3 regions of the Streptomyces sp. NPDC054887 genome follow, and region 3 is predicted to be linked to each of the others. Evidence: riboswitches for the same ligand, from Rfam matches in the RefSeq annotation. Region 3 holds a riboswitch; each other region holds the start of a gene.

What was found. Region 3 has a riboswitch for cyclic di-AMP ahead of ACWGH0_RS30940 (NlpC/P60 family protein). Riboswitches for the same ligand answer to the same signal wherever they lie in the genome.
Positions count from the first base shown of each region.
Region 1: linked by a shared signal. The riboswitch ahead of ACWGH0_RS18650 (LysM peptidoglycan-binding domain-containing protein) and the one ahead of ACWGH0_RS30940 (NlpC/P60 family protein) in region 3 are both predicted to bind cyclic di-AMP.
Region 2: linked by a shared signal. The riboswitch ahead of ACWGH0_RS01900 (M23 family metallopeptidase) and the one ahead of ACWGH0_RS30940 (NlpC/P60 family protein) in region 3 are both predicted to bind cyclic di-AMP.

Region 1 is NZ_JBSGYQ010000030.1:58,400-68,184, forward strand. It holds gene ACWGH0_RS18625 (amino acid ABC transporter permease) at 1-695, shown strand, start outside; gene ACWGH0_RS18630 (type 1 glutamine amidotransferase) at 730-1,479, shown strand; gene ACWGH0_RS18635 (cytochrome P450) at 1,564-2,850, shown strand; gene ACWGH0_RS18640 (Type-2Aa cytolytic delta-endotoxin) at 2,851-3,447, opposite strand; gene ACWGH0_RS18645 (SpoIIE family protein phosphatase) at 3,541-6,291, opposite strand; gene ACWGH0_RS18650 (LysM peptidoglycan-binding domain-containing protein) at 6,395-7,126, opposite strand; cyclic di-AMP (ydaO/yuaA leader) riboswitch at 7,131-7,292, opposite strand; gene ACWGH0_RS18655 (SDR family NAD(P)-dependent oxidoreductase) at 7,752-8,555, shown strand; gene ACWGH0_RS18660 (SDR family oxidoreductase) at 8,571-9,461, opposite strand; gene ACWGH0_RS18665 (glycosyltransferase) at 9,705-9,785, shown strand, end outside.
Region 2 is NZ_JBSGYQ010000002.1:100,386-110,170, reverse strand. It holds gene ACWGH0_RS01915 (GNAT family N-acetyltransferase) at 1-1,508, opposite strand, end outside; gene ACWGH0_RS01910 (HPr family phosphocarrier protein) at 1,652-1,933, shown strand; gene ACWGH0_RS01905 (GntR family transcriptional regulator) at 2,088-2,777, opposite strand; gene ACWGH0_RS01900 (M23 family metallopeptidase) at 2,957-3,778, opposite strand; cyclic di-AMP (ydaO/yuaA leader) riboswitch at 3,792-3,954, opposite strand; gene ACWGH0_RS01895 (M16 family metallopeptidase) at 4,235-5,602, opposite strand; gene ACWGH0_RS01890 (M16 family metallopeptidase) at 5,623-7,008, opposite strand; gene ACWGH0_RS01885 (DNA gyrase/topoisomerase IV subunit A) at 7,223-9,676, shown strand; gene ACWGH0_RS01880 (CobW family GTP-binding protein) at 9,673-9,785, opposite strand, start outside.
Region 3 is NZ_JBSGYQ010000082.1:123-9,907, forward strand. It holds gene ACWGH0_RS30930 (NlpC/P60 family protein) at 104-1,168, opposite strand; gene ACWGH0_RS30935 (hypothetical protein) at 1,520-1,873, shown strand; gene ACWGH0_RS30940 (NlpC/P60 family protein) at 1,965-3,185, opposite strand; cyclic di-AMP (ydaO/yuaA leader) riboswitch at 3,193-3,358, opposite strand; gene pcrA (DNA helicase PcrA) at 3,662-6,115, shown strand; gene ACWGH0_RS30950 (peptidoglycan DD-metalloendopeptidase family protein) at 6,246-7,856, opposite strand; gene ACWGH0_RS30955 (alpha/beta fold hydrolase) at 8,082-9,062, opposite strand; gene ACWGH0_RS30960 (cobalamin B12-binding domain-containing protein) at 9,420-9,785, shown strand, end outside.

The sequences.
Region 1 (9,785 bases), on a different contig from region 3:
CCTCCGCCCTCGCCATGGTCATCGCGCTGCCCCTGGGAGCGCTCTTCGGCATCGCCCGGCTCTCCGAGCACTGGTGGGTGCGCGGCGCGGCCGGCACGGTCGTGGAGTTCTTCCGCGCCATCCCGGTGCTGATCCTGATGCTCTTCGCCAACGAGGCGTACTCCGAGTTCACCGACGTCAGCCCCGACAACCGGCCCCTGTACGCCGTCGTCACCGGCCTGGTCCTCTACAACGCCTCGGTGCTCGCCGAGGTGGTGCGGGCCGGAATCCTCTCGCTGCCGGCCGGGCAGACCGACGCCGCCAAGGCGGTCGGCATGCGCAAGGGCCAGATGATGCGGTTCGTCCTGCTGCCCCAGTCGGTCACCGCGATGCTCCCCGCGCTCGTCAGCCAGCTCGTCGTCATCGTCAAGGACACCGCGCTCGGCGGCGCGCTGCTCGGCTTCTCCGAGCTGCTGGCGTCGGTCCGTCCCATGAGCGCGAACTACGGCGCGAACACCATCGCCAGCTTCACCGTCGTCGCCGTCATCTTCGTCCTCCTCAACTTCGCGCTCACCACCTTCGCCGCCTGGCTCGAAGGCCGGCTGCGGCGTGGCAGGAAGTCCACGGGCGCGGTGGTCGGGGCCGACGCGGTCGCGGACCTCGCGACACCGGGCGAGCACATCGCCCCGCACGGACCCGATCGTCCGAAAAGCTGAGCGAACGGCCGCGCGCGGCGGCGACAATGCCGCCATGGTCGAGATCCCCGCACCGCCCCGGGTCCTGGTCGTCGAGCACGAGGCCGAGTGCCCGCCGGGACTCTGGGGCGGCTGGCTGACCGAAGCCGGCCTGCGGCTGCACGTCGTACGGCCCTACCGGGGCGACGCCCTGCCGCGGGACCCCGGGCGGTACGACGGCCTGCTCGTCCTGGGCGGGTCGCCCGGGCCGCTGGACGACGACCGCCACCCGTGGCTGCCGGCCACCCGTGCCCTCCTGCGGGCGGCGTTCGAGCGCGGGACTCCCACGTTCGGCATCTGCCTCGGCGCCGAGCTGACGACCGTGGAGCTGGGCGGCCGGGTCGGCCGCCGCCGCACGCCGCAGATCGGCGTGTACGAGCTGGAGTTGCTGCCCGCCGCGGCGGGCGATCCCGTCTTCGGGGGCCTGTCCGGCACCCCGCCGGCCATGCTCTGGCACCTGGAGGAGATGACCGTACTGCCGCCGGGGGCGGTGCCGCTGATCGCCGGCACCGGGTCCCCGCACCAGGCTTTCCGCATCGGCGCGCACACGTGGGGAACCCAGTTCCATCCCGAGGCGACACCGGGGATCGTGGCCGAGTGGGGCAGGGAGAGCGACGTACTGCGCAGGGCTGGGGCCGCCGCGGACGAGATCGTCGCACAGCTCACCGCTGCGCGGACCGCAACGGAACGGGCCTGGCGTCCGGTCGCCCTGCGCTGGGCCGCCCTCGTCGGTGGCGGGCGTCCGGGCGGCTCCCGGCCCTCCTGAACGGTGCCGTTCCCACGGGCTATATTCTGCGGCCCGGGACGCGGCCGACCAGGGCCGGCGCGAGGAAGGGGGGTGCGTTCCGTCATGGCGACACCCATGGGCACGCTGGATCTTTTCGACCGGGAGTACGTGCTCGACCCCTTCCCGGTGTGGGACGGCCTGCGGGAGAACGCGCCGGTGCGCTACGAACCGGACACCGGTCTGTGGCTGGTGAGCCGGTACGACGACGTACGCGCCGTACTGCTCGACACGGACACCTTCCTCGTGGACAACGCCATGGACGCGATCGGCCGCTTCTCGGTGGCGACGCTGCGCGTCCTGGCCGGCGTCAGATTCGCCCTGCCGCCCACCCTCGCCAGCAACGGCGGCGAGAGCCACGCCGGGTACCGGGGCCTCATGACCAGGTTCCTCGGCGCCCGGGCCGTCGCCGCGGCCGTGCCGATGATCGAGCGGGTGACGGGGGAGTGCCTGGACGAGGTCGAACGACGGCTCGACGCCGACGGCGTCTGCGACCTGGCCACCACGCTGGCGCGGGACGTTCCGCTGCGGGTCCTGCTGAACGTGCTGGGACTCCGCGTGGGCGACGAAGTCGACATGGACACGCTGACCCGGTGGAGCGACGCCTCGCTCGAACTCTTCTGGGGGCGGCCGGACGACGCCCGGCAGACCGAGCTCGCTGGTGAGGCGGCCGACTTCTACGCCTGGCTCAGGGACCTGGTCACCGGACAGGACGCCGCGCCCGGCACACTGCTCGCCGCGCTGGAGGCGCACCGGCTGCCGGACGGCGCGCCCGCGACCACGGCCGAGAGGGCCGCTGTCCTCTACTTCATCGTCATCGCGGGCCAGGCGACCACCCGGCAGATGCTGAGCATCATGTACCGGCGCGCGCTGACGGAACCGGGACTGTGGCGGCGGTTCGCGGACCGGCCCGCCGACGTGGCGCCCTGGGCGGAGGAGGTGCTCCGCCGGGAGCCCCCCATCACCACCTGGCGGCGGGTCACCGGCCGGCCCGTCACGCTGTCCGGCGTGGACCTTCCGGCGGGCGCGCCCCTGCTGCTCATGCTCGCCTCCACCGGTTCGGACCCCGAGGTGTTCGACGAACCCGAGCAGCTCTGCCCGCACCGGCCCAACCGGCGGCAGCACCTGGCCTTCGGCGTCGGGCGGCACAGGTGCTCCGGAGCCGAACTGGCCAGGGCGGAGGCCGAAGCGGTGCTGCGGACGACCGCGGCGCGGCTGCCCGGCCTCAGGCTCGCGAACCCCACGACGCCGCCCCCGATGCTGGGGCTGCTGTCCTTCCGCGCGCCGCTGCACGTGCCCGTGGAGCGCGCCGCGTCCCGCCCCGGCGCAGGGCGGGACGCGGCGGCCCGCTGATCAGACGACGGCCGGGGTCTCCTGCCGCACGGTGATCGCGTTCAGGCGGATCGTGTACCGCGCGGTGTCCCCGACGGTGAGCGCCCGGACCTCCTCCGGGCCGAGCCCCACGGTGATGTTGGCGCAGAAGGCGACGGCGTACAGGGAGTCCCCGCCCTCCTCGTCCCGGAGGGCGAACAGCAGGTTGTAGTAGTAGCTCGTACGGTCCGGGTCCTCCCGGTAGAAGGAGAGGTGGGTGCCCTCCTGCCGGCCCAGACCCACGAACGCTCCGGTGAGCGCTCCCTCGACCGCCTCCCAGAAGGCCGGGCCGGCCGACGGCAGGGGCAGGGCCTGGCGTACGGCCTCCTTGAGGGACAGGATCATGACGCTGACCGGGGCGGTCTCCTGGAGCCCCCAGCCGCGGACGATCTTCACCGTCGAGCAGTGCGGAATGCCGCTCGCCGCCCGGCTGATCTCACCGAAGTCGAAGTCCACCGTCGCCGGCGCGATCGCGTGCTGGAAGCCGGCCTCGATGTTGCGCGCCCGGTCCATGAAAGACGACCCCACCTCGAAGACCGTCTTGAACGTCGTCTTCTCGGCGGCGATCCGGTCAGCCATTGCTGCTCCTGTGTGTCGGAAGTGATCGCGCCCGGCGCAAGTATGCCGTGAGCCCTTCCGCCCGCCGCACGGGGCGGGGTTCGTCCCGGTCCGTCACAGGGCGTCGCCGGGCAACCAGGACAGATCGTCCAGATCCAGCTCGGGGACGGGCTGCTGACCGTCGGTCAGGGGCTGCTCCACCCACATGACCTTGCCGGTCGGCGTGTACCTGGTGCCCCACCGGCCCGCGAACTGCGAGACGAGGAACAGCCCGCGGCCGCCCTCGTCCGTCGTGGCGGCCCGCCGCAGGTGCGGCGCGGTGCTGCTGCCGTCCGACACCTCGCAGATCAGCCCCCGCTCGTACATCAGCCGCACGTGGATGGGCTCCGAGCCGTAGCGGATCGCGTTGGTGATCAGCTCGCTGAGCATGAGCTCGGTCGTGAACCCGATGTCCGCGAGCCCCCACGTCTCCAGCTGCCGGCCGCACGCCGCGCGCACCGGGGCGACGGCCGCCGGGTCGGACGGTACGTCCCAGTCGGCGACGCGCGTGCGGTCCAGCAGGTGCGTGCGGGCCACCAGCAGCGCGATGTCGTCCCTGCGGTGCTCGGGCAGCATCGCGTCGAACACGGCCTGGCAGGTCTCCTCGGGCGTCGGGTCCGAGGGGTCCGCGAGGGTCCGGCGCAGCAGGCGCAGTCCGGAGTCGATGTCGCGCTCGCGGTGCTCGATGAGCCCGTCGGTGTAGAGCACGAGGCGGCTGCCCTCCGGCAGCCGTACCTCGGCGGTCTCGAACGGCAGGCCGTGCAGACCGAGGGGCGGGAAGACCGGCACTTCGAGGAACTCCACCGTGCCGTCGGGGCGGACCAGGGCGGGCGCGAAGTGCCCCGCCGTGGCCACGGAGCACACCCCGGAGACCGGATCGTAGATCGCGTACAGGCAGGTGGCGCCCGAGATGCCGTCGCCGCCGTCGCCCCCCTCCTCGTGGTCGATGCGCGAGACCAGCTCGTCGAGGTGGCCCAGGAGTTCGTCCGGGGCCAGGTCCAGGGCGGAGAAGTTGTGGACCGCGGTCCGCAGCCGGCCCATGGTGGCGGCGGCGTGCAGGCCGTGCCCGACGACGTCGCCCACCACGAGCGCCACCCGGGCGCCCGGCAGCGGGATGACGTCGAACCAGTCGCCGCCCACCCCGGCCTGCGCGGGCAGATAGCGGTAGGCCACGTCCAGGGCGTCCTGCTCGGGCAGGACGCGCGGCAGCAGGCTGCGCTGGAGCGTCACAGCCATGGCGTGCTCGCGGCTGAAGCGGCGGGCGTTGTCGATGGCGACCGCGGCGCGGGCGGCCAGCTCCTCGGCGAACGCCAGGTCCTCCTCGCCGAACCGCTCGGTGGCCTCCGAGCGCCAGAAGTTCGCCATGCCCAGGACGACCCCGCGGGCCTGGAGCGGCACCGAGACCAGGGAACGGATGCCGAAGGCCAGGGCCCGGTCGGCGCCCTCCGGGTCCTGCGACCGCCAGCCGTGGGCGACCACCAGGTCGGCCTCCAGGACCGCGTGGCCGCTCGACAGAGCAGCCGCCATGGGCGTCGTGGGAACGACGAACCTGATCAGGTCGCCCACCGGCTGGAACGGGCGTTCGGCGGGCCCGCCGCTCACCGCCGCGCGCCGCATCTCGGTGTGGGCGCCGTCCGGCTCCTCGCCGCGCAGTACGGGGTCCAGCAGCTCCACCGTGGCGAAGTCGGCGAACCCGGGGACCGCGACCTCCGCCAGTTCCTCCGCGGTGCGCACCACGTCCAGCGTGGTGCCGATCCGCACCCCGGCCTCGTACAGCAGCTTCAGGCGCTCCCGGGCCACCTCCGCCGCACCGGACAGCGCCCGCAGGTCCGTGGTGTCCCGGAGCGTGGCGGCGGTGCCGGGCAGTCCGCCGTACGGGGCGGTGGGCCGGGTGTTGACGGCCAGCAGCCGGTCCCCGGCCAGGTGCACCGCGTCGGTGACGGTGCGGCCGGAGACGAGCAGCCTTGCGACGGCGTCGTCGAGGCCCAGCTCGGTGACGTGGCGCCCCTCCGCGCCGGCGGGCAGTTCGAGGAGCCTGCGCGCCTCGTCGTTGGCCAGCGTCAGCCGCCCGTCGTCGTCGACGATGAGCACGCCCTCCCGGACGGCGTGCAGAACGGCGTCGTGGTGCTCGTACATCCGGGTCATCTCGGTCGGCCCGAGGCCGTGCGTCTGGCGCCGCAGCCGCCTGCTGACGATGACGGCGCTGCCGACGGCCAGCGCGAGGGCCGCTGCGCCGGAGCCGAGCAGTATCGGCAGATGGCGGTCGACGGCGTCCCCGACGTTCTCGACCGTCACACCGGCGGCGACCAGACCGACGACGGCACCGGTGGTGTCGGTGACGGGGACGACAGCCCGCGCCGCGTCGTTCGGGGCGCCCTCGAAGATCTCGGTGAAGGGCTCGCCGGCCGTCGCCCGCCCGACGCCCTCGGCGCGCCCGCCGACCAGCGCCGGGTCGGTGTCGGCGATCCGGGTGCCGTCCGGCCTCATCACGGCTATGAAGTCCACGCCCGCTCCCCGCTGGGCCGCGCCCACGTGGGCGCGCAGCGCGGAGGTCGGATCGGGGGAGCGCAGGGCCTCGACGGTGCCGGGGGCGTCCGCGAACGCCTCGGCGGTGGCGAGGGAGCGGTTACGGGCGTCCAGCTCGCTGTCGTTGCGCGTCTGGAACGCGAGCGCGACGACGGCGGCGGTGATCAGCAGCACGGCGACGACGATCTGGAGGAGGAGCACCTGACCGGCGGCGCTGCGTACCTCCAGCCGGGAACGCACCCCTCGCCGAGACGAGCGTGGTGACCCGACACCCCTGGGTCGTCCGGGACGTCCGCTCATGCCCTATTTCTAACATTTTGCGCAAATTATGGGGCGCGCTATTGCTCTGCCTGCCCCGGCGAGACGCCCGCAAGGGTCTCGCCGGGGCAGGCAGCGGGTTCTTCTAGTACGGGCCGTTCACGTTGTCGATCGAGCCGTACCGGTCGGCCGCGTAGTTGCACGCGGCGGTGATGTTGGCCACCGGGTCGTAGCTGTCCATCGAGGTGCCGGGCACGTGGTAGGCCGCGAACGTGGGCGCGATGACCTGGAGCAGGCCCTTGGACGGCGTACCGGCCACGGCGTTGGAGTCCCAGTTGTTGATGGCCATCGGGTTGCCCGAGGACTCGCGCATGATGTTGCGGTGGATGCCCTCGTACGTGCCGGGGATGCCGTGCTTGGCCATGATGGCCAGCGACTCCTTGATCCAGCCGTCCAGGTCGTTCGTGTACGTCGTGGTCTTGGCCACGGCGGCACGGGCCTGCGAGCGGTCGGCGCGGTCGGCGGCCGGGGCGGCCTTCGCCTTGGCCTTCGCGGGCGCCTTGGCCTTCGCGCCGATCGTCAGCTTGAGACCGGGGTGGATCAGCGAGGGCTTGTCGCCGATGACCGCGCGGTTGTCCTCGTACAGCTCTTTCCAGCCGCTCAGCGAGTGGTCATCGGCGATCTTGGAAAGGGAGTCGCCCGAGACCACGGTGTAGGTCTTGGGGGCGGCCTTCGCGGCGGCGGCGGGCTGCGCCGCGCCCGCGGTGGTCGCGCCCAGCAGGGGCAGGATCAGCGCGGCACCACCGGTACCGGCGGCGATGAAGCCGCGGCGGAGCGATCTGGTCTGGGAACGGCGGTGCTTACCCTTCGAGGGCATGACGAATTCCTCTCCGTCGCCTGCGAGGTGAGCTGTCGGGTTCGGGCTGGAGATGCCCGGTCGCACGGTCGGTGCGACTTCACCCCAAGCCGTTCCGGATTCCCGGATCGGCGGCTTACCTGGGTCCCCCGCTCCTGCCGTACGTGAGTGTGAGTGGGTTGTGGATTCCGGACGGCGGCAGGATTCGGCGGTCCACCCGGATTGGGGGTGACCGTAAGCGAGAGGAGCCGCGAAGAACAAGCCCCGCATTCGCCGCGGCAATCTCCGGGCGTATCCGGGCGTGGGAACTCCTGTCACTGTGCGTGGGCGGGAAACCCAACTTTCTTCCGGCGTACCGGAACTGACGGTGGGCAGAGTTTTCGCATTCCCCGGAGGACGTGACTGGTATCACGAGCGGCGGCCTGCGGCGGCCTTTCCGGCGAACCGCTCATGTCGGTTATTACCTGCCGGAAACGGGCATCTTGCCAGTGTGTCGGGGTGAATGGCCCGCCCGTGTACGGAAGTTGGGTTTCCCGGTGGTGCGCGGGGGTGTGCCGACCTCGCCTCGGCCAGAACCGGCATGTTCGGAGCCGGACAAAAAGGATCAGATGGATATAAAAAATCCTCACGCGGGTATCCGCTGATCATGACTGAGAACAGGACCAGGCCGCTGGCCGTCGTCACCGGCGCCTCCACCGGCATCGGCTACGAGCTGGCCAGGCAGTTCGCCGGGCACGGATTCGACCTCGTGCTCGCCGCCGAGAACGCCGGGATCGGCGCGGCGGCGGACGAGATGCGGGACCGCGGAGCCGTCGTCCACGTCGTGCGCACCGATCTGGCCACCCGGGAGGGGACCGACCGCCTGCTCGGCGCCGTCGCGGCGACCGGGCGGCCCGTCGACGCCGCCGCGCTCAACGCCGGCATCGGGCAGGGCGGGGCCTTCCTCGACACCGGCATCGAGGACGAGGAGCGCGTGATCGACCTCAACATCACCTCCACCGTGCGGCTGGCGAAGGGCCTGCTGCCGGACATGGTGGCGCGTGACCAGGGCCGGCTCCTGTTCACGTCGTCGATCGCCGCGACCGTCCCCGGCTCCTTCCACGCCGTCTACAACGCGACGAAGTCCTTCGTGCAGTCCTTCGCCCAGGCGCTGGGGGACGAACTCAGGGGCACCGGTGTGACGGTCACCTCCCTGATGCCGGGGGCCACGGAGACGCCCTTCTTCCACCGCGCCGGCCTGGACGACACCCGGGTGGGGCGGCAGAAGAAGGACGATCCCCAGGAGGTGGCCCGGCAGGGCTTCGAGGCGCTGATGGCCGGCCGCAGGAAGATCGTCGCCGGATCCGTGCGGACGAAGGCGCAGGGGCTCGTGAGCAGGGTCGTCCCCGACAGCCTCAAGGCCGCCGCCCACCGCAGGGCGGCGGAACCGGATCCCCGCACATCGAAGTGAGCGCCGGCGCGGGCGTCACGGCAGGGGCGTGCCGCCGGTGGCGTTGACGATCTCGGCCGTGATGTAACTCGCCTGCGGGGACGCGAGGAACACGTACGCCGGAGCCATCTCCGCCGGCTGCGCGGGCCGCCCCAGGGGCGACTGCTTTCCGAACTCCGTGGTGTCCGGCATGGTCGCCGGAATAAGAGGCGTCCACACCGGCCCCGGGGCGACCGCGTTGACGCGGATTCCGCTGGACGCCACCATCTGGGCGAGCCCTTGAGTGAAGGCGACAATGGCGGACTTCGTCATCGCGTAGTCCAGCAGATGCGGGCTGGGCTTGTACGCCTGGACGGAGGAGGAGTTGATGATGCTGCTTCCCTCGGGCATATGGGGGAGCGCCATCTTCGACAGCCAGAACATTCCGTAGAGATTCGTCTTCATGACGCGGTCGAATTGCTCGGTGGAAATGGAACCGATGCCGTCCGGCTGGGACATCTGATAGGCGGCGTTGTTCACCAGGATGTCGATGCGGCCGAATTCCGAGACGGCCCGCTCGACGAGCGACCGGCACTGTTCCTCTTCGCGGATGTCACAGGCCACCGCGACAGCCCTGCGGCCCGCGTCCTCGATCAGCCGCGCGGTCTCGGCCGCGTCCTTGTCCTCCTCCGGCAGATGGGTGAACAGCACATCGGCGCCCTCGCGGGCGAAGGCCAGGCACACCGCCCGGCCGATCCCCGAGTCGCCGCCGGTCACGACCGCGGCGCGACCGCTGAGCAGCCCGTTCCCCCAGTACGAGTCCTCTCCGTGGTCCGGCGGCGGGTCCATCGGGCCGGTCCATCCCGGGTGCTGCTGCTCCTGGTCCGGCAGCTTCGGCTGCGGGTGCTTCGTGACGGGGTTCTCCACCTCGCGGTTCTCGTCGTTCACGCAGGTCTCCTGCCTGGTCGGGTGTGTGACCCACCTTGGGTTCCCCGAAGCCGCCGACTCGAATCAGGGCGCCGCCGCCGGCCCCGGCGCACGTTCCGGAGCGGGGAGGCGGGCGCGGCGCCGTCGCCCCGCACCGGCGCGGCGCGGCCGGGGGCGCACACGTTGACGGGGATCATTCGAACGGGAAACTGCTGTCGAGCGGGCGAAACGGTGATCTTCGGTATGCGCGTCCTGTGCACTGCGATGCACTCCCCCTCCCAGACCCGCGAGGCCCTGCGCTTCGCCCTTCTGCTGTCCGGCGCGGGGCACGAAGTGCACATCGCC
Region 2 (9,785 bases), on a different contig from region 3:
CCCGCGTCGACGAGCTCGGTGACCGTGTCGACGCGGATGACGCCCGCCTGCCGCAGCAGGGCGGAGACCGTCGCGTCGGGGATGCGTGTGGCGGGCACCGCGTGCCCCGGCGGCGTGCTGCCGCTGTGGCGCGCGCCCTTCACCACGACGACCGGCTTCTCCGCCGCCGTGCGCCGGGCGAGGCGGGTGAACTTGCGCGGGTTGCCGATCGACTCCAGGTAGAGGAGGACGACGTCGGTGTCGGGATCGTCGTACCAGTACTGGAGGAAGTCGTTGCCCGACACGTCCGCCCGGTTGCCGGACGAGATGAACGAGGACAGCCCGGCGCCGCGCCGGTACAGACCCGAGAGCAGCGCGATGCCGATCGCGCCGGACTGCGTGAACAGGCCGATGCGGCCGCGCGCGGGCGGCTCCGGCGCGAGGGAGGCGTTGAGGCGTACGGCGTCCGACGTGTTGATGATCCCGAAGGCGTTCGGGCCGATGATGCGCATGCCGTACGAGCGCGCCTGCCGTACGAGCTCCCGCTGGCGCTCCCGTCCCCCGGCGCCGCTCTCGGCGTAACCGGCGGAGAGGACGACCAGGCCCTGCACGCCGCTCTCGCCGCAGTCGGCGACGACCTCCGGCACCCGTTCGGCCGGTACGGCGACGATCGCGAGGTCGACGGCCTCGCCGATCGCGGCGACGGAGCGGTGCGCGGGCACGCCGTCGAGCGCGGTGAGGTCCTCGGGGAAGGCCCGGTTCACGGCGTACGTCCGCCCGGTGAACCCGGCGGCGAGGAGATTGCGCAGGACGGTACGCCCCACTCCGCCCGGCGCGCGGCCCGCGCCGACGACGGCGACCGAGCCGGGGCCGAGGAGGCGCTGCACGGAGCGGGACTCCGCGCGGTGCTCGCGGGCGCGCTGCACGGCGACGGAGCGGTCGGTCGGCTCCAGGTCGAATTCGAGGTGGACGACGCCGTCCTCGAAGCTGCGCTTCTGGGTGTAGCCCGCGTCGGTGAAGACCTTGATCATCTTGGTGTTGGCGGGCAGCACCTCCGCGACGAAGCGCCGGATGCCGCGTTCGCGCGCGACCGCGCCGATGTGCTCCAGCAGGGCGGAGGCGACCCCGCGCCCCTGGTGCGCGTCCTGGACGAGGAAGGCGACCTCGGCGAGGTCGGCGTCGGGGCCGGAGGAGGGGCGTCCCTGCGCGTTGATCCGGTCGTAGCGGACGGTGGCGATGAACTCGCCGCCGACCGTGGCCGCCAGTCCCACCCGGTCCACGTAGTCGTGGTGGGTGAAACGGTGGACGTCCTTGGCGGAGAGGCGGGGGTACGGGGCGAAGAAGCGGTAGTACTTCGATTCGTCCGACACCTGCTCGTAGAAGCTGACCAGGCGCTCCGCGTCGTCCGGGGCGATGGGGCGGACCCGCGCCGTGCCCCCGTCGCGCAGCACCACGTCGGCTTCCCAGTGGGCCGGGTACGCGTGGTGTCCCGTGTGGTCCTGCGAGGCCTGCTCCGGCGAGGGCTGCATGGCGAAAGCCTACGGGTCGCGGGGCGGCGCGGGGCAAGGCAGGCTGAGGCCGCGACGCGGGCCGGCCGGGGGCGGGGGCACGGCCGCTCCGCCACCCGTGAGAGACTGGTCTAGACAACCGTTAGAACATGAAGGGCAACACCATGGTTGAGCGCCGTGTCACCGTCGGCTGGGCCGAGGGCCTGCACGCCCGGCCCGCCTCCATCTTCGTCCGCGCGGCGACCGCCTCGGGTGTCCCCGTGACGATCGCCAAGGCCGACGGCAACCCGGTCAACGCCGCCTCCATGCTCGCGGTGCTCGGCCTCGGCGCGCAGGGCGGCGAGGAGATCGTGCTGACGTCCGAGGCCGAGGGCTCCGACGCCGCTCTCGACCGCCTGGCGAAGCTGGTCTCCGAGGGCCTCGACGAGCTGCCCGAGACCGTCTGACCACTCGGACGGGCGCATTCCCGCCAAGAAGCCGCGGCACCTCGAATTCGGGGCCGCGGCTTCTTCGCGTGGTGAGCGCGGCCGTACGCCGCCGAATTCGGGCAGCAGAAATACACCCCTGAATTCGCGCTTCTTTTTGTATACGGCGCCACTGTTAAAGGCGGCCGCTCACCGTGTTTACGGGATGTTGCGAAGTCCTCACGCCTTCGCGCCCTCGCCCGCTGCGCCGCAACCGGTGCGAGGCCACCGCGCGTTCGGCGTGCAGCGCCGTCAGCGCGCGGGCCCGTTCCGCGTCGCCGCGCGCCACGGCGTCGACGATGGCCCCGTGTTCGGCCCACGACTCCGCGGGGCGGGCGGGCTGCTCGACGGCGTACATCCAGGCGATCTTGTGTCTGAGCTGGGTCAGCAGGGCCGTCAGGCCGGGGCTGCCCGACGCCTGGGCGAGCGTCTCGTGGAACCAGCCGCCCAGCGCGCGCAGATCCTCGCCCTCGCCCCTGCGGGCCCGCTCCTGGCCGAGTCTGACGAGGCCGCGGAGCACCTTGAGATGGGCCTCGGTGCGCCGCTGGGCGGCGCGGGCGGCGCCCAGCGGTTCGAGGAGCGTCCGTACCTCCAGGAGGTCGGCGGCCTCCTGCTCGGTGGGCTCGGCCACGCAGGCGCCGGCGTGCCGGCGGGTGGTGACGAACCCCTCCGACTCCAGCGTGCGCAGCGCCTCGCGCACCGGGACGCGCGAGACGCCGTATCGGCGGGCGAGGAGCTCTTCGGTGAGCCTGGCGCCGCGCGGGAACACGCCGGAAACGATGTCGTCACGAATTGCCGTGCATACCGATTGCGCGGGAATGCGCATGACCGAACCTCCGCCTTTGATCCCCGCGAAACGCGGTCGACCGACGCCTTTTCGGTGACTCTATTGCAGCATTCCGCGTTTTCCGACGGGCGCCGGAACAAAGGGACGGCTTTTGGACACGCGACAAGGCCCCGGCGGGGAAGCCGGGGCCTTGCGTACGAACGGGGTGGACCGGGGCGTCAGACGCTCACGCCGTGGGCGCGCAGGTACGCGACCGGGTCCATGTCGGAGCCGTACTCGGGGGACGTACGGGCCTCGAAGTGCAGGTGGGGTCCCGTCGAGTTGCCGGTCGAGCCCGAGAGGCCGATCTGCTGGCCGGAGGTGACGGCCTGGCCGACGGAGACGCCGAGGGACGAGAGGTGGCCGTACTGCGTGTACGTGCCGTCGTTCATCCGGATCACGATGTTGTTGCCGTACGCGCCGCCCCAGCCGGCCTCGACGACGGTGCCCGCGCCGACGGCGACGACGGAACTGCCGGACGCGGCGCGGAAGTCGACGCCGGAGTGGCTGCCGGAGGACCAGAGGTTGCCGCCGGACTTGTAGCCGGTGGTCACGACGGAGCCGGCGATCGGGAGGGTGTAGGCGTTCAGGCGCTTGCGCTCGGCCTCGCGGGCGGCGCGCTCCTTGGCCGCGCGCTCCTCGCGCTCCTTCTTGGCCCGCGCCTCGGCCTCGGCCTTGGCTCTCGCCTCGGCCTTGCGCTTCGCCTCGGCCTTCCGCTCGGCCTCGGCCTTGCGCGCGGCCTCCGCCTTGACGGCGGCACGCTTCTGCTGGTCGGCCTGGGCGGCGATCTGGTCGGCGAGGGAGTCGCCGATGACGATGGCCTGGGTCAGGCCGGTGTCCTGGACGGCCTGGGCCGCGTCGCCGTCGGCGGCGAGGGCCGGAGAGGCCAGACCTCCGATGACGCCGGTGGTCGCGAGGGCGGCGACGCCGGCCATGCTCGCGCTCTTGCGCGTCAGGCGGCTCGGACGACGGTGCTTCCCGGTGGCACGGGTGAACGCCATGGAGTGGCTGGTCCTTTCCTTCCTTCTCGCCTACCGGGTTAGCTGACGGGTTCGGAGCAGGAAGGTCTCCTACGGACCCCTCCGCGATCGCGGAGGACGTCCGATTCACCCCAGGGACTGCGTGGGTCCCCGGCTCCCCAGGCTCGCGCCTGACGGGGACTCGGCGATGGCTGCCCGGTGCCGCGGATGCGGCTCACTGCTGACGGACAGCCGGACAGACGCTAAACGGGACATCTTTTAATCACCAAACAGACACGGCGTTTTGTAACGCACCCCACAGGCCAGACAGGCAACCTCCGCAACAAACCGGACATAACAGAAGGACCCCCGGCGGCCTCTCGGATGCCGGGGTCCTTCTTTGTCCCGTTTCAGGGCGGGTTGAGCAGACCGTTCGAGCCGGTCAGCCGCTGACCACCGTGCCCGGGTTCAGCCGCTGACCTCCTCGGTCCGGGCCGGTCAGCCGCTGACGACCTTCACCTCGCCGATGCCGAGCGCCCTGACGGGCTCCTCGATCCGCGAGGCGTCGCCGACGAGGACCGTGACCAGGTGGTCCTCCGGGAAGGCGCTGACGACCGCGGCGGTCGCCTCCACGGTGCCCGTCTCCGCGAGACGGGTGTAGAGCTGCGCCTGGAAGTCGTCGGGCAGGTGCTGCTCGACCTGGTCGGCGAGCGTGCCCGCGACGGCCGCCGCCGTCTCGTACTTGAGCGGCGCGACCCCCACGAGGTTCTGTACCGCGACGTCCCGCTCGGCGTCGGTGAGGCCCTCGGCCGCGAGGGTCCGCAGCACCTTCCAGAGGTCTTCGAGCGCCGGTCCTGTGGACTCCGTGTCCACCGAGCCGCTGATCGCCAGCATCGAGGCGCCCGACCCGTCCGGGGCGGAGCGCAGCACCTGCCCGAAGGCGCGGACGCCGTACGTGTAGCCCTTCTCCTCGCGCAGGACGCGGTCCAGGCGGGAGGTGAGCGTGCCGCCCAGGCAGTACGTGCCGAGTACCTGCGCCGGCCAGACACGGTCGTGCCGGTCGGGGCCGATGCGGCCGATCAGCAGCTGCGTCTGGACCGCGCCGGGGCGGTCCACGATGACCACCCGGCCGGTGTCGTCGGCGACCACCGGCGGCACGGGACGGGGCTCGGCGTGGTCGCCCTTCCACGCGCCCAGGGTGTCCGCCAGGATCGCGTCCAGGTCGGTGCCCTCCAGGTCGCCGACGATCACGGCGGTGGCGGTCGCGGGGCGCACGTGCGCGGCGTAGAAGCCCTTCACGGCGGCGGCGTCGATGCGCCCCACCGTCTCCTCGGTGCCCTGGCGCGGCCGCGACATGCGCGAGGTGGCCGGGAAGAGCTCCTTGGAGAGCTGCTTGGCGGCGCGGCGCGACGGGTTGGCCGTCTCGTGCGGGATCTCGTCGAGCCGGTTGGCGACCAGGCGCTCGACCTCTCCGTCCGCGAAGGCGGGGGCGCGCAGCGCGTCGGCGAGCAGGCCGAGCGCCTTCGGCAGCCGGGAGACGGGGACCTCCAGGGAGACCCGTACGCCCGGATGGTCGGCGAACGCGTCGAGCGTGGCGCCGCAGCGCTCCAGCTCGGCGGCGAACTCCTCGGCGGAGTGCCTGTCGGTGCCCTCCGACAGGGCGCGCGCCATGATCGTCGCGACGCCGTCCAGGCCCTCCGGCTCGGCCTCCAGCGGGGCGGCGAGGAAGATCTCGACGGCCACGACCTGCTGCCCGGGGCGGTGGCAGCGCAGCACGGTCAGGCCGTTGGGGAGGCTGCCGCGCTCGGGGGCGGGGAAGGCCCACGGCGTGGGGGTGCCGGCCTGCGGCTGCGGGTGGAACTCCATGCTCACGGCTGCGGCGTCGGTCACTTGTCCGCCCCTTCCTGCGCACCGGTCGCACCGGCGGCGTCTGCGGTGTCGTCGGCTTCGGCGTCCGCCGTGTCCCCTGCGTGCGTCGGCTCGTACACCAGGACGGCGCGGTTGTCCGGGCGCAGGCGGGCCCCGGCGGCGGCCCGGACCTCCTCGGCCGTGATGTCCAGGACGCGCTGGACGGCGGTCAGGGCGAGCTGCGGGTCGCCGAACAGGACGGCGTACCGGCACAGTTCGTCCGCGCGGCCGGCGACCGTGCCCAGCCGGTCCAGCCACTCGCGCTCCAACTGGGCCTGCGCGCGCTCCATCTCCTCCGGCGTGGGGCCCTCGGCGGCGAAGCGGGCCAGCTCCTCGTCGACGGCGCGCTCGATGTCGGGCACCTCGACGCCGGCCGACGTCTTGACGTCGAGCCAGCCGAGCGAGGGCGCGCCGGACAGGCGCAGCAGCCCGAAGCCGGCCGCGACGGCCGTACGGTCGCGGCGCACCAGGCGGTTGTGCAGCCGGGAGGACTCGCCGCCGCCGAGGACGGTGAGCGCCAGGTCGGCGGCGTCGGCCTCGCGGGTGCCGTCGTGCGGCAGCCGGTAGGCGGCCATCAGGGCGCGCGCCGGGACCTCCTCGTGGATCTCCTCGCGCAGCTCCTCGCCGATGATGTCGGGCAGCGATCCGTCGCGCGGCGGCTGCTTGCCGTCGTGGGACGGGATGGAGCCGAAGTACTTCTCGATCCAGGCGAGCGTCCGCTCCGGGTCGATGTCACCGACGACCGAGATCACCGCGTTGTTGGGCGCGTAGTACGTACGGAAGAAGGCGCGCGCGTCCTCCAGGGTCGCCGCGTCCAGGTCGGCCATCGAGCCGATCGGCGTGTGGTGGTACGGGTGGCCCTCGGGGTACGACAGCGCGGTCAGCCGCTCGAACGCGGTGCCGTACGGCACGTTGTCGTACCGCTGGCGGCGCTCGTTCTTGACGACGTCGCGCTGGTTCTCCATCGACTCCTCGTCGAGCGCGGTGAGCAGCGAGCCCATCCGGTCGGCTTCGAGCCACAGGGCCAGTTCCAGCTGGTGGGCGGGCATCGTCTCGAAGTAGTTCGTGCGCTCGAAGCTGGTCGTGCCGTTGAGCGAACCGCCCGCACCCTGCACCAGCTCGAAGTGGCCGTTGCCCTTGACCTGCGCCGAGCCCTGGAACATCAGGTGCTCGAAAAGGTGAGCAAGGCCGGTACGGCCCTTGACCTCGTGGCGCGAACCGACGTCGTACCAGAGGCAGACCGCGGCGACCGGGGTCAGGTGGTCCTCGGAGAGCACCACGCGCAGACCGTTGGCCAGCCGGTGCTCAGTCGCTGTCAGGCCGCCGGAACCGGCCTGCGCTGTGGCCGTGTGACCCATGGGCATGTACGTCCCTTCGATCGCGATATGGAGAAGTCCTGCCACTGTATGCAAGCTCGCGGACACCTGGCGAAGTTCCCGGCCGGTGTACGCCCTCAGGGAACGCCCGGGGAGGCGCTACGGACGGGTCGAGGTCGGCGTTGTCAGTGCGCCGGTCCACAATGGTCGGCATCACACGCAAGAACTCGCCCCACAGAACCGCGAAGGAGCCGCAGCCGCGATGGCCCGCCGCAGCACGAAGACCCCGCCGCCGGACGATGCGTTCGAGGAGAAGATCCTCGATGTCGACGTCGTCGACGAGATGCAGGGCTCCTTCCTCGAGTACGCGTACTCGGTGATCTACTCGCGAGCGCTGCCCGACGCCCGCGACGGCATGAAGCCGGTGCACCGACGCATCGTCTACCAGATGAACGAGATGGGGCTGCGACCCGATCGCGGCTATGTGAAGTGCGCCCGCGTCGTCGGGGAGGTGATGGGCAAGCTGCACCCCCACGGCGACGCCTCGATCTACGACGCGCTCGTACGGATGGCGCAGCCCTTCTCGATGCGCCTGCCGCTCGTCGACGGGCACGGCAACTTCGGTTCCCTCGGCAACGACGACCCGCCGGCCGCCATGCGGTACACGGAATGCCGGATGGCCGACGCCACGTCGCTGATGACCGAGTCGATCGACGAGGACACGGTCGACTTCAACCCGAACTACGACGGTCAGGAGCGCGAGCCCGTCGCGCTGCCCGCGGCGTACCCGAACCTGCTGGTCAACGGCGCCTCCGGCATCGCCGTCGGCATGGCGACGAACATGCCGCCGCACAACCTGGGCGAGGTCGTCGCCGCGGCCCGTCACCTGATCAAGCACCCGGGCGCCGATCTCGAGACGCTGATGCGCTTCGTGCCCGGGCCCGACCTGCCGACCGGCGGCCGTATCGTCGGCCTCGGCGGGATCAAGGACGCGTACGAGAACGGGCGCGGCACCTTCAAGATCCGTTCGACGGCCACCGTGGAGAACGTGACGGCGCGCCGCAAGGGCCTGGTCGTCACCGAACTGCCCTTCACCGTCGGTCCGGAGAAGGTGATCGCCAAGATCAAGGACCTGGTCTCGGCGAAGAAGCTCCAGGGCATCGCCGACGTCAAGGACCTCACGGACCGTTCGCACGGGCTGCGCCTGGTCATCGAGATCAAGAACGGCTTCGTGCCGGAGGCCGTGCTGGAGCAGCTCTACAAGCTGACGCCGATGGAGGAGACCTTCGGCATCAACAACGTGGCGCTGGTCGACGGGCAGCCCCTGACCCTCGGCCTCAAGGAGCTGCTCGAGGTCTACCTCGACCACCGCTTCGAGGTCGTACGCCGCCGCAGCGAGTTCCGCCGCACCAAGCGGCGGGACCGGCTGCACCTGGTCCTCGGCCTGCTCGTCGCGCTGCTCGACATCGACGAGGTCATCCGCCTCATCCGCTCCAGCGACAATTCGGCGCAGGCCAAGGAGCGGCTGATCGAGCGGTTCTCGCTGAGCGACATCCAGACCCAGTACATCCTGGACACGCCGCTGCGCCGGCTCACCAGGTTCGACAAGATCGAGCTGGAGGCCGAGCGCGACCGGCTGACCGCCGAGATCGACGAGCTGACCGCGATCCTGGAGTCCGACACCGAGCTGCGCAAGCTCGTCTCGGCGGAACTGGCCGCGGTGGCGAAGAAGTTCGGCACCGACCGGCGCACCGTGCTGCTGGAGTCCGGGAGTTCGCCGGTCGCCGCGGTGCCGCTGGAGGTCGCGGACGACCCGTGCCGGGTGCTCCTGTCCTCGACCGGCCTGCTGGCCCGTACGGCCAACGGCGAGCCGCTCGCCCTGGACGACGCCCGGCGCACCAAGCACGACGTGATCGTCTCGGCGGTGCCCGCGACGGCGCGCGGCGACGTGGGGGCGGTGACCTCGTTCGGCCGCCTGCTGCGCATCTCGGTGATCGACCTGCCCCAGCTCCCCGACACGGCCTCCGCGCCCAACCTCTCGGGCGGGGCGCCGGTCACGGAGTTCCTGACCCTGGGGCCGGACGAGACGCTGATCTGCCTCACCACGCTCGACGAGTCCTCGCCCGGGCTGGCGCTGGGCACGGAGCAGGGCGTCGTCAAGCGGGTGGTCCCCGACTACCCCGGCAACAAGGACGAGCTGGAGGTCATCTCCCTCAAGGAGGGGGACCGGATCGTCGGCGGGGCCGAGCTGCGCACCGGCGAGGAGGACCTGGTCTTCATCACCGACGACGCCCAGCTGCTGCGCTACCCGGCGGGGCAGGTCCGGCCGCAGGGCCGGGCCGCGGGCGGCATGGCGGGCATCAAGCTGGCGGAGGGCGCCAAGGTGATCTCCTTCACCGCGGTCGACCCGGCGGCGGACGCCGTGGTCTTCACGGTGGCCGGTACGGCGGGCACGCTGCTCGGCGACACGGAGACGTCCGCGAAGCTGACGCCGTTCGACCAGTACCCGCGCAAGGGCCGGGCCACGGGCGGCGTGCGCTGCCAGCGGTTCCTCAAGGGCGAGGACGCGCTGCTCCTCGCCTGGGCGGGCACGGCCCCGGCGCGGGCGGCGGCGAAGAACGGGGCTCCGGTGGAGCTGCCGGAGCCCGACCCGCGCCGCGACGGCTCCGGCACGCCGCTGGCGACGCCGGTGGCGGCCCTGGCGGGCCCGGTCTAGCCCTCGCCGCGCACGTACCGCAGGACGCCCCACATGCTCCGCTCGTAGGCGGCGGAGGAGGCGTCCTGCGGTACGTCCAGTGCCTCCTCGGGGCCCGGCCCCTCCGGCG
Region 3 (9,785 bases):
ATCCGCGCCGGGGGCCATGGGCCTGCGCGGGGCCTCACCGTTCCGCGCCGCCGAGCCCTCCGTCCGCGCCGCAGGACCCCTCCGCCTGCGCCGCACCCTGCGCCTACGCCGGTCTGGTCGCCCCCGCGAACGGCATCTGGTCGAGCGGGGCCAGCCGGACCGGCGCGCCGGGACGCGGGGCGTGGATCATCTGGCCGCCGCCGATGTAGAGGCCCACGTGGCTGATGCCGGAGTAGAAGAAGACCAGGTCGCCCGGGGCCAGTTCGGAGCGCGAGACGCGCCGGCCGGCGTTGATCTGCGTGTACGTCGTACGGGGCAGCGAGATGCCCGCCGCCCGCCAGGCCGCCTGCGTGAGCCCGGAGCAGTCGAAGGCGTTGGGCCCCGTGGCGCCCCAGACGTACGGCTTGCCGATCGCCCCGTACGCGAAGGCGACCGCCTGCCCGGCGCGGGAGTCGGTGGCGGCCCGGGCGGCCGGGACGGCGCGCGGCGCGGCACGGTCGGCGCGGGGCGCGGCGGGAGCGGCGCCGTGGCCGTCCTCTTCGGCGTACCGCGCGCGCTGCTCCGCCGTGAGGCGGGACAACAGGCGCTCGGCCGCGCCGATCTTGTCCTGGATCCGCGCCTTGTGCCGGCGCAGGTCCGCCTGGTGGGCCTTGAGTTCGGCCAGGCGCCCGTCGGCCTCCTCCCGCAGCCGCGCGATCCGGCCGAGCTGCTGCTGGATGCCGTTGACGGCGGTGGCCTGCCGGTCGCCCGCGCGGTCGGCGATAGAGGCGCGCTCCAGGTACTCGTCCGGGTCGGAGGTCAGGGCGAGCTGCACGGCCGGGTCGATGGCGCCGGTGCGGTACTGCGAGGTGGCGAGCGAACCGAGCGCGTTGCGCGCGGTGTTGAGGCGTTCGGTCCTGCGGGCGGCCTCGTCGCGCAGCGTGTCCAGCGCTTCGACGGCGGCCCCCGCCTTCTCCTTCGCGCCGTTGTACTTCTCGGTGGCGACCTCGGCGTCGTGGTAGAGCCGGTCGGCCTTCGCCTTCACCTGGGCGGGGGTGAGGACGGGCTCCGCGTGCCCGATGCCGTCGAACGCGGTGGCACTCGCCGCTCCGGCCAGCACGATCGTGAAGGCGGTACGGGTGGTGCTGCCGGTGAGCGTGCGCTGCTTGGGCTTTCGGTGCGTGGCCACGAGGGCGTCCACGTCCTTCCGTCCTGTACGTCGCTGTACGTCCAGCCGCCCGCATCCGGCGGCGTCCCGCACAGGGGGACGGACCGCCGCCGGACTCTCGGCGGGGCGGCCGACTGCCGTTCCGGGGCGGAGCGGCGGTGGGGAGTCGGCCACCTGGGGAAGGACGCTAAACGCGGCGGTCACGGGGCAGTGGCGGAATGACCGACAGTGGTCGAAACAGGCCGCCGTCTGAACGCGGTTGAGAACCCCGCCTGCACCGGAAGCGAGCATTCCACTCTTCCGCGACCGATACGCCGATGGCACGGCAGCCCGGCCGCCGGGCCTGCTATGGCCGCAGCTAGGCTCCGTTTCATGGACGTACTCATCAATGTCTTCGTCGGACTGCACATCATCGGCATCGCCGCGCTGCTCGGCGGCTTCCTGACCCAGATGAAGGCGATGAGCGCCGGCGCCGCCCGGTTCACGCCCGCCATGCTCCACGGCGCGCTGACCATGCTCGTCACGGGCGTGGCGCTGGTGGGCCTCAACCAGGCGGACGACCAGACGGTGAACAACCTCAAGATCGGCGTCAAGCTCGCGATCCTGGTGGTGATCCTCGGGCTGGTCTACGTGAAGCGCGACGAGGAGAAGGTGGAGAAGGCCCTGTTCGGAGCCGTCGGCGGACTGACCGTCGCCAACATCTTCATCGCGGTGCTCTGGACCTGACCTGACCTGCCAACCCCTCGCCCCTCGCCCCTTCTCCCGTGTCCGGGCGGGGCAGGAGCAAGGGGCGAGGAGCAGGCGGTACGCGCCCGGACTACGCGGGGCGGACGCTGCCGTAGATCGGCATGTAGTAGATCGACTCCTCGCGGACGTACTCGCCCGGCTTCGGGGCGTGGATCATCTTGCCGCCGCCGATGTAGATGCCGACGTGGCTGATGTCGTCGTAGAAGAAGACCAGGTCACCCGGCTTGAGATCCTCGGTCGCCACCCGTGTGCCGACGTTCACCTGGTCCCAGGTGGTGCGGGGGAGCGTCACGCCGGCGGCCTTCCAGGCCGCCTGGGTCAGGCCGGAGCAGTCGTACGAGCTGGGCCCCGCCGCGCCCCACACGTACGGCTTGCCGATCTGCGCGCGGGCGAAGGCGAGGACCTTCTCGGCCTTGGCGGCGTACGCGTCCCCGGCGACGGGGGCCGTGCCGGTGCCGGTGCCGGAGTCCGTGCCCGTACCTGCACCCGTGCCTGTGCCCGTGCCCGTGCCCGTGCCAGCGTCGCTCTCGTCCTCCTGCGCCGCTGCCCGCTCGCGCTCCGCCTCCGCCTCCGCTTCGGCCTTGGCCGCCGCTTCCGCCTCGGCCTTCGCCTCGGCCTTGCGCCGCGCCTCCGCCTCGCGCTGCTTCTCCAGCTCCGCGAGCCGCGCCTTCTCCCGCGCGGTCAGCCGCGACAGCAGGTCGCGGGCCTCCGCCAGCTTCCTCTGCACGTCCTGCTTCGAGGACTTGAGGGAGTCCTGCGACTCGGTCAGGCTCTCCAGGCTCCTGGTGGCCTCGGCGCGCTGCTCGGACGCCTGTGCCTGCTGCTCCTGGAAGTCGGTGACGTCGGCCTGCTGGCGTTCCGTCATCCGGTCCATCAGCCGGTTCTGGTCGAAGTACGCCTGCGGGCTGTCCGCGAGGAGCAGCGCGGCGGTCGGCGTGACCGATCCCGACCGGTACTGCGCCGCCGCGTACGTGCCCAGCTTGCGCCGCGCGTCGTTCAGTCTCTCGGTGCTCCGGGCGACCGAGTCGAGCAGGCCGTCCACCGACTTCCGCTGTTTCTCGGTGGCTTCCTTGGCGAGGTTGTACTTCTGCGTGGCCGTGCCGGCCTGGCGGTAGAGGTCGTCGACCTTCTTCTGCACTTCCTCGACGGACGGCTTGCGGGCCGACGGGTCGGCGGGCGCGGCTCCGGCCGACTGGGCGAACAGACCGACCGAGGCGAGTGCCGCCGTCGTGACACCCAGGCCGGGTGCGGTGGTGCGTACCCGGGTACGCGGCTTGCGATGCGACGCCAAGGCCGGCATCTCCTTCCGTGGACCGCCTACCGGGTTAGCTGTCGGGTTCGGGCGGGACAGACGGAAGGTGCCCTACGGTCCGTGGGACTGCGGACCGATTCACCCCAGGTGGTGCGCGTGGGTCCCCGGTTCCGAACCGCACTGGGGCAGGCCGGATTCGGCGTGGGCGACCCGCTCCGGCGCTGTTCGCCGGCTGGGGTACGGGGAGCCCGAGTCGGCACGCTAGCCAACAGTCCTGACCGCTGGGAAGCCCGATGTTCGATATGCCCGATACATGTTCGTGACCTGGCCGAACCGGTTCCGTTTGCGCGCTCCACGGGCCGTCCGGAGGGGCTGGTCGCCCGGCGTGGGCAACATCACACGGCGCGACAGGGGGCGCCCCGGCGTGCGGAGCGGCGGGTATGGCCGGCCCGCTCCCCCCGGGCCCGGGGAATCCGGGGCGGGCTGTCGGTGGTCCCGCCTAAGCTTGGTAGACGATGAGCAGCCTCTTTGACGACAGCTTCCTGGCCGACCTCCAGCACTCGGAGCACGCGAAGGACACCGCCCCGCCGCCCCCCGAGGACCACGCTCCGGAGGAGGTCCCGCATGACCTGTTCGGGGGCGCCTTCGACGTGCCTCCGGCGCCCAGGGACGCGCACTACAGGGACGGCGCGCCCCGCCCCGTCGTGGACGCCGCCGCGCTGCTCGAAGGGCTGAACGAGGAGCAGCGCGCCGCTGTCGTGCACTCCGGGTCGCCGCTGCTCATCGTGGCCGGCGCCGGCTCGGGCAAGACCCGGGTCCTGACCCACCGGATCGCGTACCTGCTGGCCAAGCGGGGTGTGCACCCCGGCCAGATCCTCGCGATCACCTTCACGAACAAGGCCGCCGGCGAGATGAAGGAGCGCGTGGAGCAGCTCGTGGGCCCCCGCGCGGGCCACATGTGGGTCTCCACCTTCCACAGCGCCTGTGTGCGCATCCTGCGGCGCGAGTCGAAGAAGCTCGGCTTCACGTCCTCGTTCTCGATCTACGACGCCGCCGACTCGAAGCGCCTGATGGCGCTCGTCTGCCGCGATCTCGACCTCGACCCGAAGCGCTTTCCCCCGAAGGCGTTCAGTGCCAAGGTCTCGAACCTCAAGAACGAGCTGATAGACGAAGAGACCTTCGCCGGGCAGGCCGCCGACGGCTTCGAGAAGACGCTGGCCCAGGCGTACGCGATGTACCAGGCCCGGCTGCGCGAGGCCAACGCTCTGGACTTCGACGACATCATCATGACCACCGTGCACCTGCTCCAGGCGTTCCCGGACGTCGCCGAGCACTACCGGATGCGCTTCCGCCACGTCATGGTCGACGAGTACCAGGACACCAACCACGCTCAGTACACGCTCGTACGCGAACTGGTGGGCCCCTCGGGCGAGGGCCGGGCGCCCGGCGAGCTGTGCGTCGTGGGTGACGCCGACCAGTCGATCTACGCCTTCCGCGGCGCGACGATCCGCAACATCCTCCAGTTCGAGGAGGACTACCCGGACGCGAAGACGATTCTGCTGGAGCAGAACTACCGCTCGACGCAGACGATCCTCACCGCGGCCAACGCCGTCATCGAGCGCAACGAGAACCGCCGGCCGAAGAACCTGTGGACGGAGGCCGGCGCCGGCTCCCTGATCACCGGGTACGTCGCGGACACCGAGCACGACGAGGCGCAGTTCGTCGCCGAGGAGATCGACCGGCTCACGGACGCGGGCGACGCGAAGGCCGGCGACGTCGCCGTCTTCTACCGTACGAACGCCCAGTCCCGCGTCTTCGAGGAGATCTTCATCCGCGTCGGGCTGCCCTACAAGGTCGTCGGCGGCGTGCGCTTCTACGAGCGCAAGGAGGTCCGGGACGTCCTCGCGTACCTGCGCGTCCTGGCCAACCCCGAGGACACCGTCCCGCTGCGCCGCATCCTGAACGTGCCCAAGCGGGGCATCGGCGACCGGGCCGAGGCGATGATCGACGCGCTGTCGCTGCGCGAGAAGATCAGCTTCCCGCAGGCGCTGCGGCGCGTCGACGAGGCGTACGGCATGGCCGCCCGCTCGGCGAACGCCGTGAAGCGCTTCAACACGCTGATGGAGGAGCTCCGCACGATCGTCGAGTCCGGCGCCGGGCCCGCCACGGTCCTCGAAGCGGTCTTCGAACGCACGGGCTACCTGGCCGAGTTGCAGGCGTCGACCGACCCGCAGGACGAGACGCGCATCGAGAACCTCCAGGAGCTCGCCGCCGTGGCCCTCGAGTTCGAGCAGGAGCGCGAGGGCGACGAGCCGGGCACGCTGGCCGAGTTCCTGGAGAAGGTCGCGCTCGTCGCCGACTCCGACCAGATCCCCGACGAGGACGAGGAAGGATCGGGCGTCATCACGCTGATGACCCTGCACACCGCCAAGGGCCTCGAATTCCCCGTGGTGTTCCTGACGGGCATGGAGGACGGCGTCTTCCCGCACATGCGCGCCCTCGGCCAGACGAAGGAGCTGGAGGAGGAGCGGCGGCTCGCGTACGTCGGCATCACACGCGCCCGCGAGCGGCTCTACCTGACGCGGGCGTCGATGCGCAGCGCGTGGGGACAGCCCTCGTACAACCCGCCGTCGCGGTTCCTGGAGGAGATTCCGGACACGTACCTGACGTGGAAGCGCAGGGGCGCGCAGGCGCCGGCCGGGCCGGTGTCGGGCGTCGCCTCGTCGCTTTCGGCCTCGCTGGCGTCCCGGTCGCGGGGCGGCGGCGCCTCGGGGTTCGCCACACGGCGCACGTCGGACAAGCCGGTGGTCGCGCTGTCGGTCGGGGACCGGGTCACGCACGACCAGTTCGGGCTCGGCACCGTGATGACGGTGACGGGGACCGGGTCGGACGCGCAGGCCACCATCGACTTCGGCGACGAGCGGCCGAAGAAGCTGCTGCTGCGGTACGCGCCGGTCGAGAAGCTGTAGAAGCCCGGGAAGGGCGCGAGCCCTTCACCGCCGCGCCCCGGGGCCCTCGCTCCGGGGCGCGGCGCATTCCGGGGCCGGGGCGTCGCTTCCCTGTTTGTGCCCCGGAACCGGGGGCACTCGGAGCCTGGGATCAGGTCGGGCTGAGGCCGTGACTGCGGAACCAGGGCAGGGGGTCGATGGCGGAGCCACCGCCGGGGCGCACCTCGAAGTGCAGGTGCGGGCCCGTGGAGTTGCCGGAGTTGCCCGCGTACGCGATGACGTCGCCGGCCTGCACCGAGCCGGAGCGGATCTTGGTGCTGCTGAGGTGGCAGTACCAGGTCTCCGTACCGTCGGGCGCGGTCACTATCGCCATGTTCCCGTAGGCGGTGTTGTACTGCGTGCGGACCGTGCCGTCCGTGGCGGCCATCACCGGGGTGCCGTACCCGACGGGGAAGTCGATGCCGGAGTGCACGGACATCCAGTTGATGCCGGCCTGGCCGTAGTACGCGCTGAGGCCGTGCTGCTCGACCGGGAGCGCGAACTTGGGCCGGGCGGCCTCCTTGCGGGCGGCCTCCTCGGCTCTGCGCTTCTTCTCGGCGGCCTGACGGGCCTGGAGGTCGATACGTTCCTGCGTACGGCTCGCGCGGTCCGCGAAGTCCTCGGCGTCCGTACTGAGGTTGGCCAGCTGGGTGTCGAGCTTGTTGTTGACCGCGACGGGCTTCACCGAGCCGGGGTCGGCGGCCGACACCGTCGTGGTGGTGTCCTTCTTCTCCTCGGCCGGGGCGCCGCCACCGACGCTGCCGACCGAGGCGGCGGCGATTCCGGCCACACCCATCACGCAGGCGGAGGGGACGGCGACGGTGAGGAGGGCGGAGCGCTTGGCCGGTGTACGGCGGCGTCCGCGGCCGGAGTTGCCGGCGCCGCGGCGGGCCGAGCGGGAGCCGGGGGCGGCGGCGGACACGGCTTCCGCCGGGGCGTGTTCGAGGTCGGATTCGGTTTCCGAGTCGGGCCCGGAATCGCGTTCGGGCTCGTACTCCGACGTGTATTCGTGTTCCGCGCCGGGCGTGTTGCCGGGCTCGTCCGGCGCCGCCTCGTGCGGCGCGTCGGCGGCCTCCGGTTCGTACGCCGCCAGGGCATCGACCAGGTCTTCCTGCGGGAACTCGGCCGTCTCGTAGAAGACTTGCTGCTGCGCGGGGGCGCTCTCGTACGCGCCGGTGTGGCCGTCGGAGTTCCAGGCGGTGGCGTCGTACGCGCCGGTGTCGTAGGCGGGGGTCGTCCACTGGCCGGTCACCGCGGCGGTGTCGGCGGCCTGGGTGAACGGGGCGGTGTCGTACTGGCCCGTCTCGTACGTTCCCGTGCCGTACTGGCCTGTCGCTGCCGCGTACTGGCCGGTGGCGAAGTGTCCGGTGTCCGCGCCGAGCCCGCTGGTGTCGAACTGGCCCGTCTCGAACTGGCCCGTCTGGTTCCAGGAGTTGGAGTCCCACTGGCCGGTGGACTGGGCCGGGATGTCGGCCGCGGTCTGGTAGGCCGCCGCGGGCCAGGTTCCGGTTCCCGTGCCGTCGTAACCCTGGTGCGCGCCGTACGCGTCGTAACCGACCGTCTGCTGGGCGCTCGTGGTGTCCCAGTGGGTGGTGTCGTACTGGCCGCTGTGGCCGGCCTCGTAGCCGCTTCCCTGGCCGGGAAGGTCTCCGAAGAGGGGATCTGTCTGAAAGCTGCCGGTGGAGTAGCCGTCGTACCCGGCGTGGGCGTGCTGGTCGTCCACCAACTTCTCTCTCGCCTCGGCAATGCGGGACCTGTGGGGGCTGGGGTCCGGGTGGGGACCCCAGAGGCAAAGCAGTGGCGCGACTGTACCCGGCGGTAAGCGACGGCGACAATCTTCGCCAGATTTTTCGCGCTCCGGAAACGGGCATTCGGCCGCCTTTCGGCGGACGGCGGGCACAGCCTTTGTCCTGCGTTCGACTGGTGTTCGATCGCGGTGCCGGAACGTTCAGGCGACGGAGACCGTGTCGGATGCGCCCGCCGCCGCGTCCTGTTCCTCGAGTGCCTGCCGGATGCCCGCGGCGACCGCCGGATGGACCGGCAGCGCAAGGTGGCCGATTCCCGTCACCTGGATGTTTTGCACGACGAGATCCGGGTGGCTGAGGCGTGCGGTGGTGACCGGGAGCATCAGCTGGTCGAGATCGCTCCAGAAGCTGACGAACCGCGTACGGCACGAGGTCGCGGGCCTGCGCAGTTCCTCGATCACGTCGGAGCCGGGACGCATCTGCCGCACCAGCGGGTGGGCGCTCATCGGCGGGGCGACGGCGGTGCCGGCGTGCGGGGTGCCGAGCGTGACGAGGGTGCGTACGCGCACGTCTCCGCCCAGGCGTTGTACGTAGTAGCGGGCGATCAGGCCGCCCAGGCTGTGGCCCACGACGTCCACCCGGGCATGGCCGGTGCGCGCGCAGATCTCCTCCACGTGACGGCCGAGCAGCTCGGCCGCCGTGCGGATGTCGCACGTGAGCGGCGAGTAGTTGAGGGACTCCAGGTGGTGCCATCCGTGCCGGGCCAGGGAGCGGCGCAGGACGACGAAGACCGAGCGGTTGTCCACGAAGCCGTGGAGCAGCACGACGGGCGGGCGGTCGGGACCGCGGCCGTCGGGAAGCGCGACGGCTTCGGCCGGGACGGCCCGGGTCGCGGCAGGTTCGGTGCGGAGGGGTTGTACGGGGTGGCCTGGCTGTCCGGGCTGCACGGGGTGGCCGGGTTGCACGGGCTGTCCGGGCTGTCCGTGGTCCGGGTCCGGGGGCGCAGCCGGGTGGTGACGGCGTTCCTGTGCGATACCGGATGGGTACAGGACGAGGTGCCCGGCGAGGATCGCGACTTCGAGGGCGGTGGCTTTCAGCAGCGCGGCCGACAGGCGCAGCCGGGGCGGCCAGGGCGGCCGGAGTGGAATGGACCGGAGTGGAATGGAGAAGGGCAGGACCCTCATGGCGGACCTCCCGAACGGCGCGCGGGGAGGCGGCTCCGTCCCCCGTGTGCCCTCATGGGGTGCCGTACTGAGGAACTCGGCGGCCGTTCCACCGCGCCGTGCGGCTGACGGCACGGTGGAACGGCGACCTCGTTGCGGCTCCCCTCGCGGCCTCCCGGCTGCTGCGGCTGGTCCGCCGCAGCGCCTGATGTGGCAGGAACGCCGCATAGCGAACATGTCCCATGTGTGATTTCCCCCTCCCTGTCCACCGTGAAACGAGCGGGTGCGGGATGCTGTCGATAACGTTCGTTCACTTCCCCGTCCGCATGGGTGCGGGGCGCGTGCCAAAGACGGCGCAGTCGGTACATGGAGGCAGTGATGGGTGTGACCGGGCCGATCCGCGTGGTGGTCGCCAAGCCGGGACTCGACGGACACGATCGCGGGGCGAAGGTCATCGCGCGAGCCCTGCGCGACGCCGGTATGGAGGTCATCTACACCGGGCTTCACCAGACGCCCGAGCAGATCGTGGACACCGCCATCCAGGAGGACGCCGACGCCATCGGGCTGTCCATCCTCTCGGGTGCGCACAACACGCTCTTCGTGAAGGTCATCGAGCTGCTCAAGCAGCGCGACGCCGAGGACATCAAGGTCTTCGGCGGCGGCATCATCCCCGAGGCGGACATCGCACCGCTGAAGGAGAAGGGCGTCGCGGAGATCTTCACGCCGGGCGCGACGACGCAGTCG